DNA from 3 places in the Cytobacillus dafuensis genome. Region 2 is predicted to be linked to each of the others. Evidence: predicted binding sites of a transcription regulator. Region 2 holds the regulator's gene; each other region holds the start of a gene.
What was found. The regulator Rex, encoded in region 2, represses fermentation and respiration genes when NADH is low (regulators of the CRP and FNR family bind a similar motif). The targets are predictions, from matches to a motif close to TTGTGAAATATTTCACAA.
Positions count from the first base shown of each region.

Region 1: a site for Rex is predicted at 4,378-4,395, ahead of FSZ17_RS08505 (helical membrane plugin domain-containing protein). Genes of this name have one in related genera too.
Region 3: a site for Rex is predicted at 2,585-2,602, ahead of qoxA (cytochrome aa3 quinol oxidase subunit II). Genes of this name have one in related genera too.

Region 1 covers NZ_CP042593.1:1,795,023-1,801,711, reverse strand. The annotation lists gene FSZ17_RS08520 (amidohydrolase) at 29-1,168, opposite strand; gene pepT (peptidase T) at 1,320-2,555, shown strand; gene FSZ17_RS08510 (NAD(P)/FAD-dependent oxidoreductase) at 2,645-3,826, opposite strand; gene FSZ17_RS08505 (helical membrane plugin domain-containing protein) at 3,867-4,310, opposite strand; gene FSZ17_RS08500 (MFS transporter) at 4,664-5,950, opposite strand; gene FSZ17_RS08495 (alkaline phosphatase family protein) at 5,950-6,689, opposite strand, start outside.
Region 2 covers NZ_CP042593.1:634,517-641,205, forward strand. The annotation lists gene rimI (ribosomal protein S18-alanine N-acetyltransferase) at 1-172, shown strand, start outside; gene tsaD (tRNA (adenosine(37)-N6)-threonylcarbamoyltransferase complex transferase subunit TsaD) at 172-1,194, shown strand; gene FSZ17_RS03340 (ABC-F family ATP-binding cassette domain-containing protein) at 1,425-3,347, opposite strand; gene moaC (cyclic pyranopterin monophosphate synthase MoaC) at 3,805-4,293, shown strand; gene FSZ17_RS03350 (redox-sensing transcriptional repressor Rex) at 4,320-4,967, shown strand; gene FSZ17_RS03355 (YdiK family protein) at 5,041-5,247, opposite strand; gene FSZ17_RS03360 (CPBP family intramembrane glutamic endopeptidase) at 5,244-5,975, opposite strand; gene groES (co-chaperone GroES) at 6,234-6,518, shown strand; gene groL (chaperonin GroEL) at 6,582-6,689, shown strand, end outside.
Region 3 covers NZ_CP042593.1:1,780,159-1,786,847, reverse strand. The annotation lists partial or broken gene FSZ17_RS23680 (hypothetical protein) at 83-189, opposite strand; gene pdxR (MocR-like pyridoxine biosynthesis transcription factor PdxR) at 479-1,936, opposite strand; gene qoxA (cytochrome aa3 quinol oxidase subunit II) at 2,719-3,630, shown strand; gene qoxB (cytochrome aa3 quinol oxidase subunit I) at 3,699-5,639, shown strand; gene FSZ17_RS08445 (cytochrome (ubi)quinol oxidase subunit III) at 5,643-6,239, shown strand; gene qoxD (cytochrome aa3 quinol oxidase subunit IV) at 6,242-6,526, shown strand; gene FSZ17_RS08435 (hypothetical protein) at 6,563-6,689, opposite strand, start outside.

The sequences.
Region 1 (6,689 bases), 1.2 Mb from region 2:
TTTTATTATGAATTCTTGAAATCAAATTTTACCATTTCTCCTGATCTGCTTCTAACAAAAGACTTGTTAATATTTTCGTTCCGTACACCAAGGCTCCTTGATTAAAATTCATTTTTGGATGATGAAGGCCTGGCTTTAGATCACATCCTAGACCAATCATTGTAGCTGAAATTTCCGGTTTTTTTAACGAATAAAAGTGGAAATCCTCCGCTCCTGGAGAAGGGCATTCTTGAACATAATTTTCTTCCCCAAGGATAGAAGTAATGGCTTTTTTCCCAAGCTCCATTGCTTTAGGATTGCGTACAGCTGCGGGTGAATATTCCCCAAGACTTGACTCAATCACTGTTTCTGTCAGTTCAGAGATTTTCTTTATCGTTTGTTCTGCTTTTAATATAAGCTTGTTCATCGTTTCATTCGTTTCAGCTCTTAAATCGAATGTAAAATGAACCGTTTCCGGAATTAAATTCGATGCCTCACCACCGTGCAGCTCTGTTATCTTGATAGAGTACTTATGTGCATCCTTCAATTGGATCTGACGAATAGCCTGAATTAAGAAAGCAGCTGCTTCAAGCGGGTTATTTCCTTCCTCTGGTCTTGCCGCATGTGCTGGAACACCCTTTATTACACCTTGAATAGTTGCCGTAGATCCATGAAGAATGACAGGTGCAGCCTTTTTAAAAGGAATTTCTATAGCTGGTCGTACATGAATCCCTCCAAGAAATTTAACATTTTCTAATGCACCTGCTTCAATCATTTTCAGTGCCCCTTCCGCTTTTTCTTCAGCAGGCTGGAAAATAACACGAACAGTATGTTTGAATGAGTGCTCCGAATTCGCTATGGCGAGCGCCGTAAAAAGGGCCATAGTACTATGTCCATCATGACCACATGAATGATTTGCACGAACCTTTCCATCCACTTCCTGAACTAATGCATCCATATCTGCACGAAGGGCGATGACATCATTTAATTCTCCCTTCATCTCTACAACCAAACCAAAATGATCTTCAAACGTTCTTACATTTAACCCAGCTCGAATTAGTTTCTCTCGAATATAGGCAGATGTTTTTTCCTCCTGCCAGCTTGGTTCTGCAAGCTGATGAAGCTCTTGATAGGTTTGTAGAATTTGTTCTCGGTTATGTTCAATAAATTGAATCGGATCTTGTTTCACTATGTATATCCCCTTCGCAGAAAAAATTTTGATAATTTCGATTTGAATATTCAATAATTATATAACAACTTCGATTTGGAATGTCAATTTTTCAACGGTTTTGAAAACTATGATAAAATGAAAAAAACACCATTTAAAGGAGTTGTGGAAATTGAAAAATGAAATCATTGAAAGATTAACCACTTACGTAAAAATCGACACACAATCTAATGAAGAAAATGAAACATGTCCTTCAACGCAAGGTCAAATTATATTGGCAAATTTACTAGTCGAGGAACTAAAGTCAATCGGAATGGAAGAAGTAACAATTGATGAAAATGGATATGTGATGGCGACTCTTCCTGCCAATACAGACAAAACAGTACCAACGATTGGATTTTTAGCCCATCTAGATACAGCGACTGATTTTACTGGTGCAAATGTCAAACCACAAATCCATGAAAAGTATGATGGAAATGACATTACCTTAAATAACGAGTTACATATTGTTCTCTCACCAAAAGATTTTCCAAGCTTAATCCAATATAAAGGTCACACAATCATTACCACAGATGGCACAACTCTTCTTGGAGCTGACAACAAAGCTGGGATTGCTGAAATTATGACCGCAATGACATACCTTATTAACCATCCAGAGATAAAGCATGGAAAAATTAGAGTTGCTTTTACACCAGATGAAGAGATTGGAAGAGGTCCGCATAAATTTGATGTTGCAGCCTTTAATGCAAAATATGCATATACAGTAGACGGCGGCCCACTCGGAGAACTCGAATATGAAAGCTTTAATGCCGCAGCTGCTAAAATTACTATTAAAGGGAATAATATTCACCCTGGAACAGCGAAAGGAAAAATGGTCAACTCTGCAAAAATAGCAATGGAATTCAATGCTAAGCTGCCATTCGAAGAGGCACCTGAACATACAGAAGGCTATGAAGGCTTTTATCATTTAAGCTCTGTAAGCGGAGATGTGGAGGAAACAAAGCTCAGTTATATTATTCGTGATTTTGATAAGGATAACTTCCTTGCAAGAAAAACAAAAATAGAAGAAATCGTTCAGGAACTGAAAGAAAAATATGGTCATGACAATATTCGTCTTGAAATGAAGGATCAGTATTACAATATGAGAGAGAAAATTGAACCAGTCAAGAAAATTGTAGACATTGCCTATGAAGCGATGATGAAATTAGACATTAAGCCAATTATCAAACCAATACGTGGAGGAACAGACGGCTCACAGCTTTCATATATGGGACTTCCAACACCAAACATTTTCACTGGCGGCGAAAATTACCATGGAAAGTATGAGTATATTTCTGTTGATAATATGGTGAAAGCTACAGAAGTGATTGTTAATATCATTAGACTGTTCGAGGAAAAGGGAGAGTAAAGGACTGTCAGATCCTTTCTAATCGTGCAGTATATTATATGCAAAAAGACCTTCGCATTTAATACGAAGGTCTTTTTATCATATACCTATTAGTAAGCCAAACTAAACAAACCTTTAATATGTGTCAAGTAGCGCACATGACTTGCTTCCTTCATTAGGGAAGCTGGTAATCCTTTAAGTGATGTACCATTAGCTCCGATAGAAGCAACGCTATCTTTACGGCCAAGACTTGCAAGTGTACCTGAATTTACAGGAGCAAACTTTTCAAATGCTTTGTCTTGAAGATATGCAAATAGGTTGTAGCCAACTAGTTCGCCCATTTGCCAAGCGTTCTGTGCTGTTGGTGCATAAGGACGACCGCCATCTTCAGGGAATGCAACAGCACTATCACCAACAACAAACACATCAGGGTGAGTTGTTGATTGAAGGAATTCATTAACTGTTGCACGGCCACGATCGCAAGCAAGTCCTGACTGTTCAACAATAGGAAGAGCTTGGATACCGCCTGTCCAGACGAAAGTATTCGCAATGATTTTCGTACCGTCTTTAAGATCAATTTCATTGCCGCTTACATTTGTGACAGGAAGACCAGTTAAGAATTCTACTCCACGAGCTTCTAAGCTAGTCGTTGCACGTTCAATTAAATGATCTGGTAAGACAGGAAGAATTTTCGGACCTGCTTCAACAAGCTTGATCTTCAATTCTTTTGGGTCAACACCAAAGCTCTTAGCAACTTTAGTCATGTTATCAACAATTTCGCCAACTAACTCTACGCCAGTTAAGCCGCCACCGCCAATAACAATGGTTGCATCTGCTTCATTTCTCGTTTTTGCGTATTCACGAATTCTGCCAACAATATGATTGTAAATATTATTTGCATCATTAACTGATTTTAATACCATGCTGTTTTCTTCAAGCCCTGGAATACCAAAGTAACCAGTTTTACTTCCTAAACCAACAACAAGTGCATCATAAGTTAAAGTAGAACCATCATTAAGCTTTACCTCTTTTTTATCTACAGAAAAAGAGTCTACCGTAGCAATTTTCAGGTCGATATCCTTACCTTTGAAAAGTTTTTCTAAAGGCATAGAGATAGCTTTTTCAGAAATTGTTCCACCTGCTAGACGGTGAAGTTCAGTAATGATTTGGTGTGTTGGGTATTGGTTTACTACAGTTACATAAGCTTCTTCTCTATTTAAATATTGACGAACAGTTAAAGCTGAAAGAAGTCCGCCATAACCTGCACCTAAGATAACAATATGTTTTGACATGATTTATCCCGTCCTTACTAGTTGTATTAAAAGAACAATACTATTTTTGACTATTTTTTTCTTCTGCGATTTGCAGATAAGCATTTACGAAACGGAAAAGCTTCTGTGCTTGCGGATCTTTTAGCATTTTTAAAATACCGAAAAGACCAATCACTTCATGGCTTTCTTCCGCACGGTCCTTAGCTTCAATAGCTGTAGCTGCAATATTTTTCACAGTATCTTTAACTGGATCTACCATTTCTTTGATAGCGCCAATTGTATCATTCTTTAATACGTCATCAGTAGCAACTGATTGAGCAAAGTCATATGACTTATTTAAGATCGAAACAAGCTCAGTTAATTTAGGGAGTTGTTCTACTAATGTTGTTAAGGATTCCTGTACCTCAGGTTTTAATAGCTGATCAAGTAATTCTTGTCTTTCCTGATTAAATGACACATCAAGATTTTCTTGTTCTGGCCTTGGTTGAGTAAGCGTTGCAGTCATATCCTCTTCCCCTTTACAAGTAAATAATAATTTATTAAAAAACTATTAACTGAAGGGTGATTTTAATTTGTGTGATATTTCACAAAAGTAAATAAAAAAACTCTAAAACATAATATATCAGCAAATTTATTAATTTAATGTTCAATTAAACTAAAAAATTTACCCCTTCAGTTACCCCTCAATTACTATACGCTTATTTAAATGTAATTTCAATTTAAATTTTTATATTATCATCACTTATAAGGTATTAATGGGGTGATTGATAGAAATTACTTTTTTTGATGACTGAAGGGTTCACTTTCTCCCTGAAAATAAAAAGTCTGCAATCCCTATATAGAGAATGCAGACTTAACTTACCTGCTAATTTGATTCGCAGCAGATTGCTCCGCAGAGAACACGACATGATTTGGAACCCGCCAGAGAATGAAAGCGCCAAAGACAAATAATACGATCAAGCTAAAGACTCCGCTGCTCGTATTTCCTGTTAGTTGAGCTGTTACACCCATTAGCGTGGGGCCGGCTATTGCTGCAATCTTTCCGAAAATATTGTAAAAGCCAAAGAATTCATTGGAAGATTCTTTTGGAATAAGCTTAGCAAAATAGGAACGACTTAAAGCTTGAATTCCACCTTGAACTGTTGCCACAAGCATAGCTAAAATCCAAAAGTCTATGGCTGTTTTTAAGAAATAGGCGTAAATACAAATAATTATATATACAATGATGGCCACAAAGATCATTTTCTTTTCACTAAATTTCTGACCTAGCTTACTAAACATAATCGTGAATGGCGCTGCCACAACTTGGACTAAAAACAATACGATTAACAATGTTGAAGCACTAATGCCTAAGTCTGATCCATAAGCAGTAGACATAGTTAAAATCGTATGAACACCATCAATGTAAAAGAAATAAGCAAGTAAGAATAGAAATAGTGCACGATATGCTTTAATATTTTTCAAAGTGGTAAACAGTTTTTTAAAGCTTGTTGCAACAGGATTAGAGACTCGCTCTACATAGTATTTCTGCTCCACATTTTTTAACATCGGGATTGTGAAAAGTCCCCACCATAGAGCTGTAATCACAAATGCAATTTGACTTGCAATCCCTACAGATAATGGGATGATTTCTTGCTGAGCCAAAATAATTATTGCAATTGAAATGATAAATGGGATTGTACTCCCAATATAACCAAGCGCAAATCCATTTGAAGAGATGCGGTTCATTCGATCTTCACTCGTTACGTCTACTAAAAAAGCATCATAAAAAATATTTGCTCCTGCAAACCCAACGGAAGTAAAAACAAAAAATCCTAACAATATTAACCATTGATCATTTGGTACAACCGCTAATAGAAGTGTAAAAATAACTCCTAATGACGCAAAAAAAGTAAAAAATCTCTTTTTAAAGCCTCTAAAATCAGCAATTGTACCAAGCAATGGAGCCAATATGGAAACGATCAGTGTAGCAAATGAGTTTGCATAACCCCAGTAGGCTGTTGATGTAGTTGCAGAAATTCCGGCTTCTGTTGCTGCAGATTTAAAATATAAAGGAAAAATAGCAGTAACGACAACAATAGAATATGCGGAATTTGCCCAATCATAAAAGGCCCAGCTTCGTTCAGGTTTAGTCATTTTCCCCATTATACTACCCCCTTTGTTAAATTATTTTTTGTATCAATAGTTAAAAAATCCGCGATAACTTCTCCATCCGTTTGCCCTAAATCCAACCCTAGTATTCTTGCTAATGTTGGACCAATATCAATAAGACGCATAGATGGAATAACTTCATTTTGCCGAATCCCTCTGCCAGTGGCTAGAAAAATTGTCTTGTATTCCTGTTTTTCAGGCGAATAGCCGTGTGAAGCAAAAGTGTATTTTTTGCCAGGCAGAACATCTTCATTCGTAATATGATGAATATAATCACCAAGATGCTCATCATGAAAATAAAATCCATGCCTTGCCTCAATCATAAAAGCACAAGCCGGATCTGCTCCTTTTTTACCAGCCTCCTCTCCTGTTATCATGCTCTCAATTCCATTGCTAGGATCTACTATTAAATCCTCTAGTATGCTCCTTACAAAAAGATTTGTTTCAACATCATCTTTGTTTTTTAAATAAATATATGCAGAGCCGTCACAGCTTTTGCAATATGCCTTCCAATCAATAATTTTTCCATTTACATTTACTGAAATTAAGTTCTTCTCCTTAAATAAAACGTTTAACTGCACGGCTTTATTCTCATCGAGAGCACTATGATCACCAAGCACTACAATGGTTGTGTCAGAAAGTCTTCCACATTCCTCAAGAGCATTTAATATACGTCCAAGCCTTATATCATGGCGATGAATGGCTTTAATTGCTTCATCAGAAAATACACCAT
Region 2 (6,689 bases):
AATGGAGGTAGCCGCCAATAACGGAGCTAAGACGATGACTCTTGAGGTCCGTGTTACCAATCATGTCGCGCAATCTCTTTATCGCAAGCTAGGATTTCAAGATGGTGCAATCAGAAAGAATTATTATACAGATAATCAAGAGGATGCTTTAGTAATGTGGGTGAATTTATAATGGGAAAAGATCAATGGATAATGGGAATAGAAACAAGCTGTGATGAAACATCAGTAGCAATTGTTAAAAACGGACGGGAAATTGCTTCAAATGTAGTAGCTTCACAAATAGAAAGTCACAAACGATTTGGAGGCGTTGTTCCCGAAATTGCTTCACGTCATCATGTGGAACAAATAACGATTGTGCTTGAAGAAGCATTAAATCAGGCTAATATTAGCTTTGCTGATTTAGATGCGATCACAGTAACAGAAGGTCCTGGATTAGTGGGAGCACTTCTTATCGGTGTTAACGCAGCCAAAGCGGTCGCTTTTGCACATGGAATTCCATTAATCGGGGTACATCATATTGCAGGCCATATTTATGCGAATCGTCTCGTTGCTGAGATGGAATTTCCATTGCTTTCACTTGTTGTTTCAGGAGGACATACAGAGCTTGTCTTTATGAAGGAGCATGGACATTTTGAAGTAATTGGTGAAACTAGAGATGATGCTGCAGGCGAGGCGTATGATAAAGTTGCAAGAACTTTAAGCCTGCCTTATCCTGGAGGACCTCATATTGATCGTCTTGCTCAAGAAGGAGAGCCTATCATCCCTCTACCAAGAGCATGGCTAGAGGAAGGATCCTATGATTTTAGTTTTAGTGGATTAAAATCAGCAGTTATCAACACAGTCCACAATGCGGAACAGCGTGGGGAAAAGATATCCCCAGAAGATTTGGCAGCAAGCTTTCAACAAAGCGTCATTGATGTGCTCGTAACAAAAACGGTTAATGCAGTTCAGGAATATAAAGTAAAACAAGTATTGTTAGCTGGCGGTGTGGCTGCAAATAAAGGTTTACGTGCCGCTTTGCAGGAAGTTTTTGAAAATTCAACAGATATTCAGCTCATTATTCCGCCTCTATCCTTATGTACGGACAATGCAGCTATGATTGCTGCAGCAGGGAGTATCTTATTCGAAAAAGGGATTCGGTCAACGATGGCACTGAATGCCAATCCAGGCCTCGATATTTCTATCCACAACTAAAACATTGATAGGTAATAGTCCTCATTAAATGGGGACTATTTTCATGTGGATAAAAATAGGAATACACGTATTTAATTGTGTATAATGTGGATAAAAACACAATAAATTGTGGATAATGTGGAGAAGTCTGTGGAATCCCTCTATTTCAGTCCATTATATGTGAATATTTTTGTGGATAAGAAAAAGACCAAGAGGGAGAATCTCCTGGTCGATTTTCTAAAAATCTTTCATTAATCAGCAAGTACTGTCCACTCTTCAACTAATGCTTCTAATTTAGCCTTCGTTTCGTTATTCTCTTTTGTAATCTCCATGACTCTTTCATGGTCTTGATACACATCGGGTTCGCAGAGGAGTTGCTCAAATTCAGCAATTTTCATTTCTAACGCTTCAATTTGTTTCTCGACTTCTTCTAGTCTTCTTTGTCTCTGTCTTTCAATTTTTTTAGCTTCCTTATCCATTTGATAAGAGCTTTTTTCTTGATTTACTTGCTGTGGAGAAGAAGGAATTTTAGATGAAGCCAGTGTTTTTAACTCTTCTTGTTCTTGCTTTTTTTCAACATAATAATCGTAATCACCTAGATATTCAGTCGCTCCCTTTTCACTAAGCTCAAGAACTTTGGTTGTAATTCGATTAATAAAGTAACGGTCGTGGGATACAAATAGAATGGTACCAGGGTAATCAATTAATGCATTCTCTAGAATTTCTTTACTATCTAAATCAAGATGGTTTGTAGGCTCGTCCAGGATTAAGAAATTAGCCTTTTGCATCATTAACTTAGCTAAGGCTAGACGCGCCTTCTCACCTCCGCTTAATGTTGAGACTGTTTTTAAGACGTCATCTCCAGAGAAAAGAAAGTTACCTAACACGGTCCGAATTTCTTTTTCTGGTTTTAGTGGATAATCGTCCCAAAGCTCGTTAAGCACACGCTTATTCGATGTAAGCTCAGCCTGTTCTTGATCGTAATAGCCAATAGCTACATTTGAACCGAAGTTCAGATCACCTTCAAGAAGGGGCAGCTTGTTGATAATAGTTTTTAAAAGTGTGGATTTGCCAATTCCGTTTGGACCAACAAGGGCAAAGCTTTCACCCCGAGTGATACGGAAAGAAATATCCTTTGAAATCATCTCTCCACTATAACCGACAGCAACAGAATGAGCCTTCAATACTTCATTCCCTGATTGTTTATCAATTTGGAATCCAAATGAAGCTGATTTTTCATCACCAAGTGGACGATCCATTAGGTCCATTCTTTCTAGCTGTTTTCTTCTGCTTTGCGCTCTTTTTGTCGTGGAGGCTCTCGCTAGATTACGCTGAATAAAATCCTGCAGCTTAGCTACTTCTTCCTGCTGTTTCTCATAGAGCTTCATTTCGCGTTCATAGTTTGCGGCCATTTGGTCAAGATAGGAGCTGTAGTTCCCTAAATATTTTCGAATTTGATTTCTTGATAATTCATACACCTGTGTAACGACTTTATCTAAAAAGTATCGATCATGGGAGACGATTAGAATGGCTCCATCGTATCCTTGTAAATATTGCTCTAGCCAGGATAATGTATCAATATCTAAATGGTTCGTAGGCTCGTCCAATATTAATATATCGGGTTTCTTTAATAACAGTTTTCCTAAAGCAAGCCTTGTTTTCTGTCCGCCGCTTAATGTAGATATTTTTGTATCATAACTAAAGGATTGGAAATTCAATCCGTGAAGGACAGAGCGGATGTCTGATTCGTATTGATAGCCTCCTAATTCTTTAAATTGAACCTGCCGTTCGTCATACTCTTTTAAAATTCGATCATAATCTTCCTGATTTGCCATTGCTTCAGGCTCAGACATTCTCTCTTCAAGCCTGCGTAAATTCTTCTCGAGCTTTTGCAAATGATCGAATACAGTTAGCATTTCGTCCCAAATCGAACGCTCGGATTCAAGGCCTGTATTTTGTGCTAGATAGCCAATTTCTACTTCCTTTGGCTTGATAATATCTCCAGAATCATGGGACATTTGACCAGCAATAATTTTTAAAAGTGTGGATTTACCGGCTCCATTGCGTCCAACAAGGGCAATTCTGTCGCGAGTTTGTACTTCAAGCTTTATATTCGATAAAATAACTTCGGCACCGAAGTTTTTTATTAATTGATTGACTTGTAATAAAATCATTTTTTTTCACCTCTATGTTATAGAGATAGTGTAACCCATTCATATATGATGGGCAATAAAGGAGTGTTTGTGTGAGAAGCACTCTCTTAAAATTTTTTATTTACTGTGTGGTTATCGCAGATTAACGGGCAGTAAGACCCCCATTTCAAGGATTCGCGTATGCAAAGAAGAGTAAGTGGGGGATCAACTGCCCGTAAATGCCCGATTGGTTCAACTAACCATCAGTGGGGGATGAAGGCCGACTAAGAACGCCACGTCCTGTGGTAACGTCGGCACTAGCACGTCCTGTGCGTCGAAAAACCCCCACTGATGGAAGTTTCACTTTATTTAAACATATAATTTCTCTATAATAGTCGTGTTAGTAAGGATTTCCTAATCAAATCTTATTTGTGAAAAGCCTTACAATGTTTACACATTTGGATAAAAATAGTGTATGATTTGATTGTGAGGTGTTATTATGACTGAGTTTACACATTTTAATCAAGAAGGCAGAGCAAAAATGGTCGATGTTAGTGATAAGCCGGAAACGGTTCGTACGGCGATTGCTCACTCAAGTATTACAGTTAATAAAGAAATATATGAAAATATTGCTTCGAATAAAATGAAAAAAGGCGATGTACTTGCGGTTGCCCAGGTTGCGGGTGTAATGGCTTGCAAGAAAACGTGGGAAATCATCCCTATGTGCCATCCGATTCCACTAACTGGAGTGGATATTTCATTCTCATGGAAGATTGTACAAGATGAGTACATACTTTTTATTACTGCTACTGTCAAAACAAAGGGTAACACAGGTGTAGAGATGGAAGCGCTAACAGCTGCATCTGTATGTGCGCTTACCGTATATGATATGTGTAAAGCGGTTGATAAAGGGATGGTTATCGGTAAAACGTATTTAGTTGAAAAAACTGGTGGTAAGAATGGAGATTTTAAGCGAGAGATTGAATAGTTAGAATTTGGAGAGGAGATACATATATGGCAAGTGAATCAATGAAAATTCCACAAGCAACTGCAAAACGTCTCCCTTTATATTATCGTTTTCTTAAAAATTTGCATGCTTCTGGAAAGCAGAGGGTATCATCGGCAGAATTAAGTGATGCTGTAAAGGTTGATTCTGCAACGATAAGAAGGGACTTCTCTTATTTCGGAGCTTTAGGGAAAAAGGGGTATGGGTATAACGTCAATTACTTGCTCTCTTTTTTTCGGAAAACTTTGGATCAGGATGAACTGATAAAGGTAGCCCTTATAGGGGTTGGTAATTTAGGGACTGCGTTCTTGAATTATAATTTTCTTAAAAACAATAATACGAAAATTGAAGTTGCTTTTGATGTGGACGAGGGGAAGGTTGGAACCCATATTAGTGATGTCCCTATTTTTCATATGAATGATCTTGAAAAAGTCATCCAAGATCAACAGATTCAAGTAGTCATATTAACTGTTCCTGCTCCAGCAGCCCAATCAATTGCGGACAGAATTGCTCAAAGCCATGTGAAGGGCATTTTGAATTTTACACCAGCCCGGCTTTCGGTTCCACCTACAATTAGAATTCACCATATCGATTTAGCAGTCGAGCTTCAATCACTTATCTACTTTTTAAAGCATTATCCAGCAGAAAATGATTAATGCTTTCTAGAATCTAAGGCTGTAGCAATCATAATCCATATCCTAACCAAAAGAAATGAGCCTCCACGAAGGCTCATTTTTTTGGTTGACTATTTTTTATTTTAAAGTGAAACGCAACCAATCGTAAGCCTGTACCTAAGTCCATGGTTGCTATAATAATGAATAGATAGGTAAACATTCCCCAGGTTTGTTCATTTTGAGTATTCTGGATTGCCATTAGGGTAAAGAGGATTCCAAGAATGATATAGATAATGCCTGAAAACAATGGTGTCCTTTTCATAAAAATCCTCCAATAAAGCTTTGAATTTTTTCCATATCCTTAAGCCAGTTTTCAATATTGTCTTTGTTTAGCTGCAGGATGACGACGAATGTATTCATTGCCACATGGGCAAAAATCGGTACGATGATGCGCTTTGTTTTGACATAGAGAAAGGCAAATGTAAAACCCATTGCAGAATATAAAAGGATATGTTCGATTTCGGCATGGGCAAGCGCGAAAATAACAGAGCTAATTAAAGCTGCCAGAAAAAAGTTCATTCTCTTGTGGAGCGAACCGAAAAGGATTTTTCGAAAAACAATTTCCTCTAAGATGGGACCGATCACAGAGCTGACAATGATGATGATAGGTGAAGCTTGAATAAGCTGCATAATTTGCTGTGTGTTTTCAGAGCCCATTTCAATTCCAATTAAGCTCTCAATATTGGCTGCAATCGTTTGTGCGAAAAAAGCAAGGAAAACACCGCCAATGGCCCACGTAATAGAAGAAGCAGCAGAAGCTGAATTCCTCATTAAAGTGTGATCTTTCATTTCTTTTCGCAGCAATACTAAAGTGATGATTAATGTAATGGTAAAGCTGATCACAATCCATGAAGTTACCGAGATAATCTCCATTTCCTGCATACTTTTTCCTAAAAGGGTTCCGATATAAGCAACGAGCGGAACTCCAATGACGCCTGATAATTGCATGGTTATATAAACAATGAGAATGATCCAGTATTCTTTTTTCACCAATTTATCTCCTTATTAATAGTGTACACTAAACTACATTTTACTCATAAAAAGGTACATGTTTCAAATAGTACACTCAAAATGAATTTTTGAATCTAAACTTAACTATCGGTGAGGACATATAATTTTTTTTTGAAAAAATTGAGCTTCACTCTTGCAAATAGATAGGAGATTCTTTAATATATTAATTGTGTTAGCACTCAAGGTTAGAGAGTGCTAATAAAATAAATTACATATTTATTGAGGAGGTTGTTTCACTTGTTAAAGCCACTAGGTGATCGAATTATTATCGAGCTTGTTGAAACTGAAGAAAAAACTGCAAGCGGCATCGTTTTGCCGGACACTGCTAAAGAAAAGCCTCAAGAAGGCAATGTTGTTGCTGTAGGAACTGGCCGCGTTCTTGAGAACGGTGAGCGTGTAGCCCTTGAAGTTGCTGAAGGCGACCGTATTATCTTCTCAAAATATGCTGGTACTGAAGTGAAGTACGAAGGCAAAGAATATTTAATTTTACGCGAAAACGACATTCTTGCTGTTATCGGCTAATACCCGCACAGCTTATACATTTTAAGAAAAATTACTTTAAATATTTTGAGGAGGTTTTTATTCATGGCAAAAGAGATTAAGTTTAGTGAAGATGCTCGCCGCGCAATGCTCCGCGGTGTTGACGCTCTTGCAGATGCAGTAAAAGTAACTCTTGGACCAAAAGGACGCAAC
Region 3 (6,689 bases), 1.1 Mb from region 2:
AAAAAGTCACAGAAAATCATTATTTTAATATTATATTAATTTAATGTTCTTTTATCACGCGAATTGTTTTTAATTCAGTATCTCATGCACCTTGAACTGGAAGACCGGCTTCAATATTTGTTCTTGTATACATTACGAAATTATTACACCAGGGATAAAGATCGGAATCCCAGGAGGATAAACCATAACACTTTTAAAATATAGGCTATGTTAAACTTCCCTGTTGATTTCCGCTGCAGTCACTTAGCGATCGCGGGCGGTCCGGAAGCCTGCTCGTAGCTATCTCTACTGCTGGGTCACCCTTTGACTCGCTTCTCCCGCAGGACATTGAATAAGCTTCCTAGAATGATCACCGCACGAAGGAAATGCGTTAGCATTTTCGAGGAACTCGCGCCTGCAGCAAGAATCAACAACAAAAATAGCATTATCAACACTGAGCTTTAACAAAGCTAAAATATAAAAAAGGATCATGAAATTTTCATGATCCTCCGATTAAATAATTATTATTTACTGCATTAAGTGCTTCGGTAAACCTCTTTATTCCTTCATTTATAGATTCTTCATTTTCCCTTGCAAAGGTAAAGCGGACGAATCCCTTTTTGGATCCCATTGTAGTTCCGGGTACATAGATAACCCCTCTTTTGATTGACTCTTCCAGCAATTGTACTTCATTAAAATCTTTATTCAACTTGCACCAAATATGGATTCCACCCTGCGGTATATAAAAGTCAACTTGATCCTTTAAATAAAATCTAAGGCTCTTGACAATTTGATCCCTTCGCTTCTCTAACTGTTTGACTAATTTCTTGATATGAAAATGAAATTCTTCCGATTCCAAAAAATCATTAGAAATCCATTGAGTAAAGCTAGCATGCCCGAAATCTATTTGCTGTTTCGCATCGGATAATCTTTCAATAACTGGTCTTGGTCCAATTATCCAACCAATTCGCAGCCCTGAAGCAACGATTTTCGATAAAGAGCTAATATATAAAACATTTCCGTTGAGATCCATTGATTTTAGAGTTGAGATCTCTTCTCCTGAAAAGGACGTTAAACTATATGGATCATCTTCAACAACAGGAATCCCATATTCAGAAGATATTTCCAAAACTGTTTTCCGCCGATTTTTGTGAAGTAAAGCTCCTGTTGGATTTTGAAAAATCGGATTTAAAAATATCATCCGAATTCGATGTTTTTTATGTAATGACACCAAATCATTAGGGTTTATTCCATCTTTATCTACTGGTAAATAATATATTTTGAGCCCTGCCGATTTAAATATAGGGAGATTATAATGGTAGGATGGCTCTTCAATAGCAATTGCATCTCCCGGTTTTAACAGACATTGAACGACTAAATGTAAGGCTTGTTGGGCTCCCGATGTAATAAGTATTGATGAAGGATTTGTATCAATTCTTCGAAATTGTTTAACGTGTTTTGTAATGGTCTCTCTTAATACTACATTTCCTTGTGGATGGTCATATCCTAAGCTTCCAATAAAAGACCTAGTAGAAGTAATCTTTCTTAAGGAATCCAATGGAAAAAGATCCTCCGATAATTCCCCGCTTGCTAAATCAATCAGTTTATGCTCTACCATTTCTTTGCGAATTTTTTGTGTAACAGGTAAATTGGGCAAAAAGGATCCAGCCTTAATATACCTGTTCCAGCTCGGTATACGTTTCCTCGTAATTCCCCATATATCTTTGCTAATGGTCGTACCGCTTCCTCTAGTTCTTTGTACGAGCCCATTGGATTCCAACTCGTCATACGCGGCAACAACTGTGCTTCTATTGATGTTAAGCTCTTTAGCTAAGTATCTTTCAGAAGGTAATGGTTTATCAGGTGGAAAAGTACCATCTGCTATGCCATTTTCGATATATTCTGCAAGCTGTTTATATATAGCTTTTTTCGCTTTTCGATCTGGTTTCCAGTCCATTTACTACATTCCTCACTACTTTGTTTAGCCCTAATACTAATTATTGTATTCATATTTCTTTATTTATTCAAACTTAGGAAAGTTCATTTTTCCAATATTACCTATTGCACTATTACTTCTCTAGGTTAAATGACAGTATCGGTGTTAAGCAAAAAAAGTAATATATACTCCAAGAGCAATTATTGCAAGGATGATAATTACACCATAAATTAAAGATAAATTAATATTATTTCTTCTTGTTGAGCTGCTATAATTTTCGTCGCCATTACGAGTGACTAATAGAGTTAAGACAATTGATATGAATAAGATACAGAAAACCAAAGCAAACATAATCTTCATGTTACACCTCTTAAGACATTTTAGATTCTAACTAAAATTATACTAGGATAAAAAAATATCAATAAAAAAGTAAAATCAATTGAGATATTTTTAATCTTCAAAGAATTTTTTTTGTTGGGTAAACTATTAATCTTTTAGGATACTATTTTTTCTAAATAATAATAGTATACGATATGTCTCACAATTAAATACCATCCATTTTGTCAGAAATTTAACCAACCACTTTTGTAAAAGTGACTTGTTAAACGATTCTTTATTTTAAAAGAAAAGGCTGATGTACCAATATTTACAAGCGTATTTTTGAACATTTTGTGACACCAATCACATTTCCTTGCCTTTCAGAATTAGAGCGACTAATATATAAATCGACTGTGAATCATGAAACATGCTAAATCATTATTTCGCTATGAAACTACAAAATAAAATATGGAAGGGGTTATTCCATGAGAAAAAAATGGTCTTTTTTATCAATAGTTTTCACTATTGTCACTATGTTAACAGGATGCGAACCGCTATTGGTTTTGGATCCTAAAGGGCCCCAAGCTGAAAGGCAAGCAAGTGACATCATGTTATCGATTGGAATTATGTCGATAATTGTCCTAGCTGTCTTCGCTATTTTAATTATTATGCTAGTAAAATATCGTGCTTCAAAGCAAAGAGATGATTATGAACCACCTCACATTGAAGGAAATATATGGATTGAAGTCATTTGTGTGGGGATTCCCGTTTTAATAGTCGCTTACCTTTCCTTTGTTTCCGTTCAAAGTAACAATATCGTTGAGTCAGCACCGAAAGGGTATGAAGATAAAGAGCCATTAATTGTATATGCTTCAACATCTAATTGGAAGTGGCATTTTAGTTACCCTGAAGAGAATATCGAAACAGTTAATTACTTGTATATTCCTACAGATCGAGCACTTGAATTTAAACTCTATTCATACGGCCCAATCACGAGCTTCTGGATTCCTCAGCTTGGTGGACAAAAATACGCAATGTCTGACATGGTCAATACATTACATTTAGCAGCTGATGTTCCAGGTGAATATATGGGACGAAATGCCAACTTTAGTGGAAAAGGATTTGCTGAAAATACCTTCAATGTCAAAGCGATGCCTGAAAGTGAATTTGATGATTGGGTAGATGAAGTGAAGAAAACAGCGGAACCTCTTACTGAAGAGAAATTCGATGAATTATTAAAACCAGGTCATGTTGGGCAGTCCACATACACTGGAACTCACTTAGAATTCATGCCTCCTCCAGAAGGTGAAAATGGTGGACATAATCACGGATCATCTAATTCAGAAAAATCTGCAGATGATTCACATGAAGAACATTCTAATCACCAACATCATTAGGTTTATCTTACGTTAAAACAAAAAGCTAGTTTTATATATCAAGAATTCCTGAAAGGAGTCACAAATGTATGGATTACTTTGATCGATTTGCCGTACCACATACAAGTCCTGCTATTTATGCATCGATGGTTGCCATTGGACTTACAGTTATCGCAATTATCGCTGGCTTGACCTATTTTAAAAAATGGGGCTATTTATGGCGTGAATGGTTAACAACAGTTGACCATAAACGTATTGGTATTATGTATTTAATATCTGCATTATTAATGCTATTCCGCGGTGGAGTAGATGCAATTATGATGCGTGCTCAACTAGCAGTGCCTGAAAACACGCTGTTAGATGCTCAGCACTATAATGAAATATTCACTACCCATGGAGTCGTTATGATTATCTTTATGGCCATGCCATTCATTATGGCCTTCATGAACTTCGTAGTTCCATTACAAATTGGAGCTCGTGATGTAGCGTTCCCGCGATTAAATGCAATTAGCTTCTGGTTATTCTTCACTGGAGCGATGTTGTTGAATATCTCTTTCGTCATTGGTGGTTCTCCAGATGCAGGTTGGACTTCTTATTTTCCACTTGCAGGAAATGAATTTAGTGAATCTGTAGGAACAAACTATTATATGATTGCTCTTCAGATTTCTGGTCTGGGTACATTAATGACAGGGATTAACTTTATAACTACTATTTTAAAAATGAGAGCACCAGGCATGACACTAATGAAAATGCCAATGTTCACATGGTCTGCTTTAGTTACGAACGCTATTATCGTTTTTGCTTTCCCTGTATTAACTGTAGCACTTCTTATGGGCACGATGGATCGTTTATTTGCTACAAACTTCTTTACTACAGGAAATGGCGGTATGGATATGCTTTGGGCGAACTTCTTCTGGGTTTGGGGACATCCTGAAGTGTACATCTTAATTCTGCCGGCATTTGGTATTTATAGTGAGATTATCTCAACCTTTTCACGCCGTAATCTATATGGTTATAAATCAATGGTCGGCTCAATGGTTATAATCTCTCTATTATCATTCTTAGTTTGGACACACCATTTCTTTACAATGGGTCAAGGGGCTCTAACGAATAGTATTTTCTCTATTACTACAATGGCGATTGCTGTTCCAACGGGAGTTAAAATATTCAACTGGTTATTTACACTTTATAAAGGTAAAATCGTTATTACCACTCCAATGCTTTATTCATTATTGTTCATTCCGATTTTCACAATCGGTGGGGTTACTGGGGTAATGCTTGGAATGTCAGCTGCCGACTACCAATACCATAATACGATGTTTTTAGTCGCTCACTTCCACATGGTTATTATTCCTGGTGTCGTGTTCGCTATGCTTGCTGGTCTCCATTACTACTGGCCAAAAATGTTTGGTTACATGTTGAATGAGAAAATTGGTAAAGCAGGGGCATGGGTTATCTCCATGAGCACTCTTTTAGCATTCATGCCAATGTTTTTCACTGGTTTAGATGGTCAAGCACGTCGTATGTACACTTACTCTGAATCAACTGGATTTGGATTTTTGAATATGCTTTCGTTCATTGGAGCACTTGGACTTGCTATAGGTTTCTGTTTAATCGTGTACAATGTTTACTACAGCACTCGTTACGCTTCAAGAGATATTGGTTCAGATCCGTGGGATGCACGTTCTCTTGAGTGGGCTACACATAGTCCAGTACCAGAATATAACTTTGCTATTACGCCTCAAGTTAATTCATCTGAAACATTTTGGGATGCTAAGAAAAATGGTCATAAACTATTCACAGGTGAATATGAAAAAATTCATATGCCAAATAACACCGGTGTTCCTTTCATTATGGGATGTATATTCTTTGCATGGGGATTCTCATTTGTATTCGGAATGTGGATTCCTGTCATCATATCAACAATTGGGATTTTTGCTTGTATGGCTCTTCGTTCCTTTGAGAAAGATCACGGTCGTTACATCTCTGTCAATGAAATTAAAAAAACTGAAACATCGCGAGGTGCTTAATTAATGAAAATAGATAACTCGCTGCCTCTTGAGTATAGTACAGGGCAAAACCAAATAAATATTTTAGGATTCTGGATTTTTCTTGGTGCCGAAATTATGCTTTTTGGTACCCTTTTCGCCGCATATTTCACATTAGTCAATCGTACAGGTAGCGGTCCTTCTGGAGCAGATATTTTTGAAATAGCGCCAGTACTGATTGAAACATTTGTACTTTTAACTAGTAGTTTTACGATTGGATTAGCAATCCATGCTATGCGTCTCGGTAAAAAGAAGGCCATGCTGGCGTTTTTTGGGATTACCCTTCTTCTTGGTCTAGGATTCTTAAGCGTCGAGATTTTCGAGTTTAATCACTTTTATCACGTAGGTGCAGGACTACAAACTAGTGCATTTACAGCGATCCTATTAACAACATTAGGGACTCATGGAGCGCACGTTACATTTGGTTTATTTTGGGGATTATCCATCGTCCTTCAAGTTAGAAAGCGTGGATTGACTCCTGAAACTGCCAATAAATCTTTCATTTTCTCACTTTATTGGCATTTCCTAGACGTTGTTTGGATCTTCATTTTCAGCTTCATCTACATGAAAGGACTGATGTAAACATGAGTGAATTATTCCCGTTTAAACAAGTTATGGGTTTTGTATTTTCACTAATCCTTACAGCAGTAGCTCTTATGGTTTACTTCTTAGACATGCCATTCACAACAGGCATGACGGTTCTTCTAATTACAGCATTTATACAAGCGGCTCTACAACTAGTTGTATTTATGCACGCTGGGGAAACTGGAGATAGAGGGTCAATCTACACGAACCTATATTACGCCATTTTCATAGCACTAGCTACCGTTTTTGGTACACTGCTTACTATGATTTGGGGTTATATTTAAAAAGATGTCTTAAAAGGAGCGTCCAACATGGCGCTCCTATTTTATTTTCATTGGAGCAATGGCAATTCCTTTATCCATTTTCTCAAGCATCTCTTCCGTCGCCACAAAAAACACACCCATTAAAAAGATGAAAATAGCTCCCATCACTGTTCCAATGCCAATT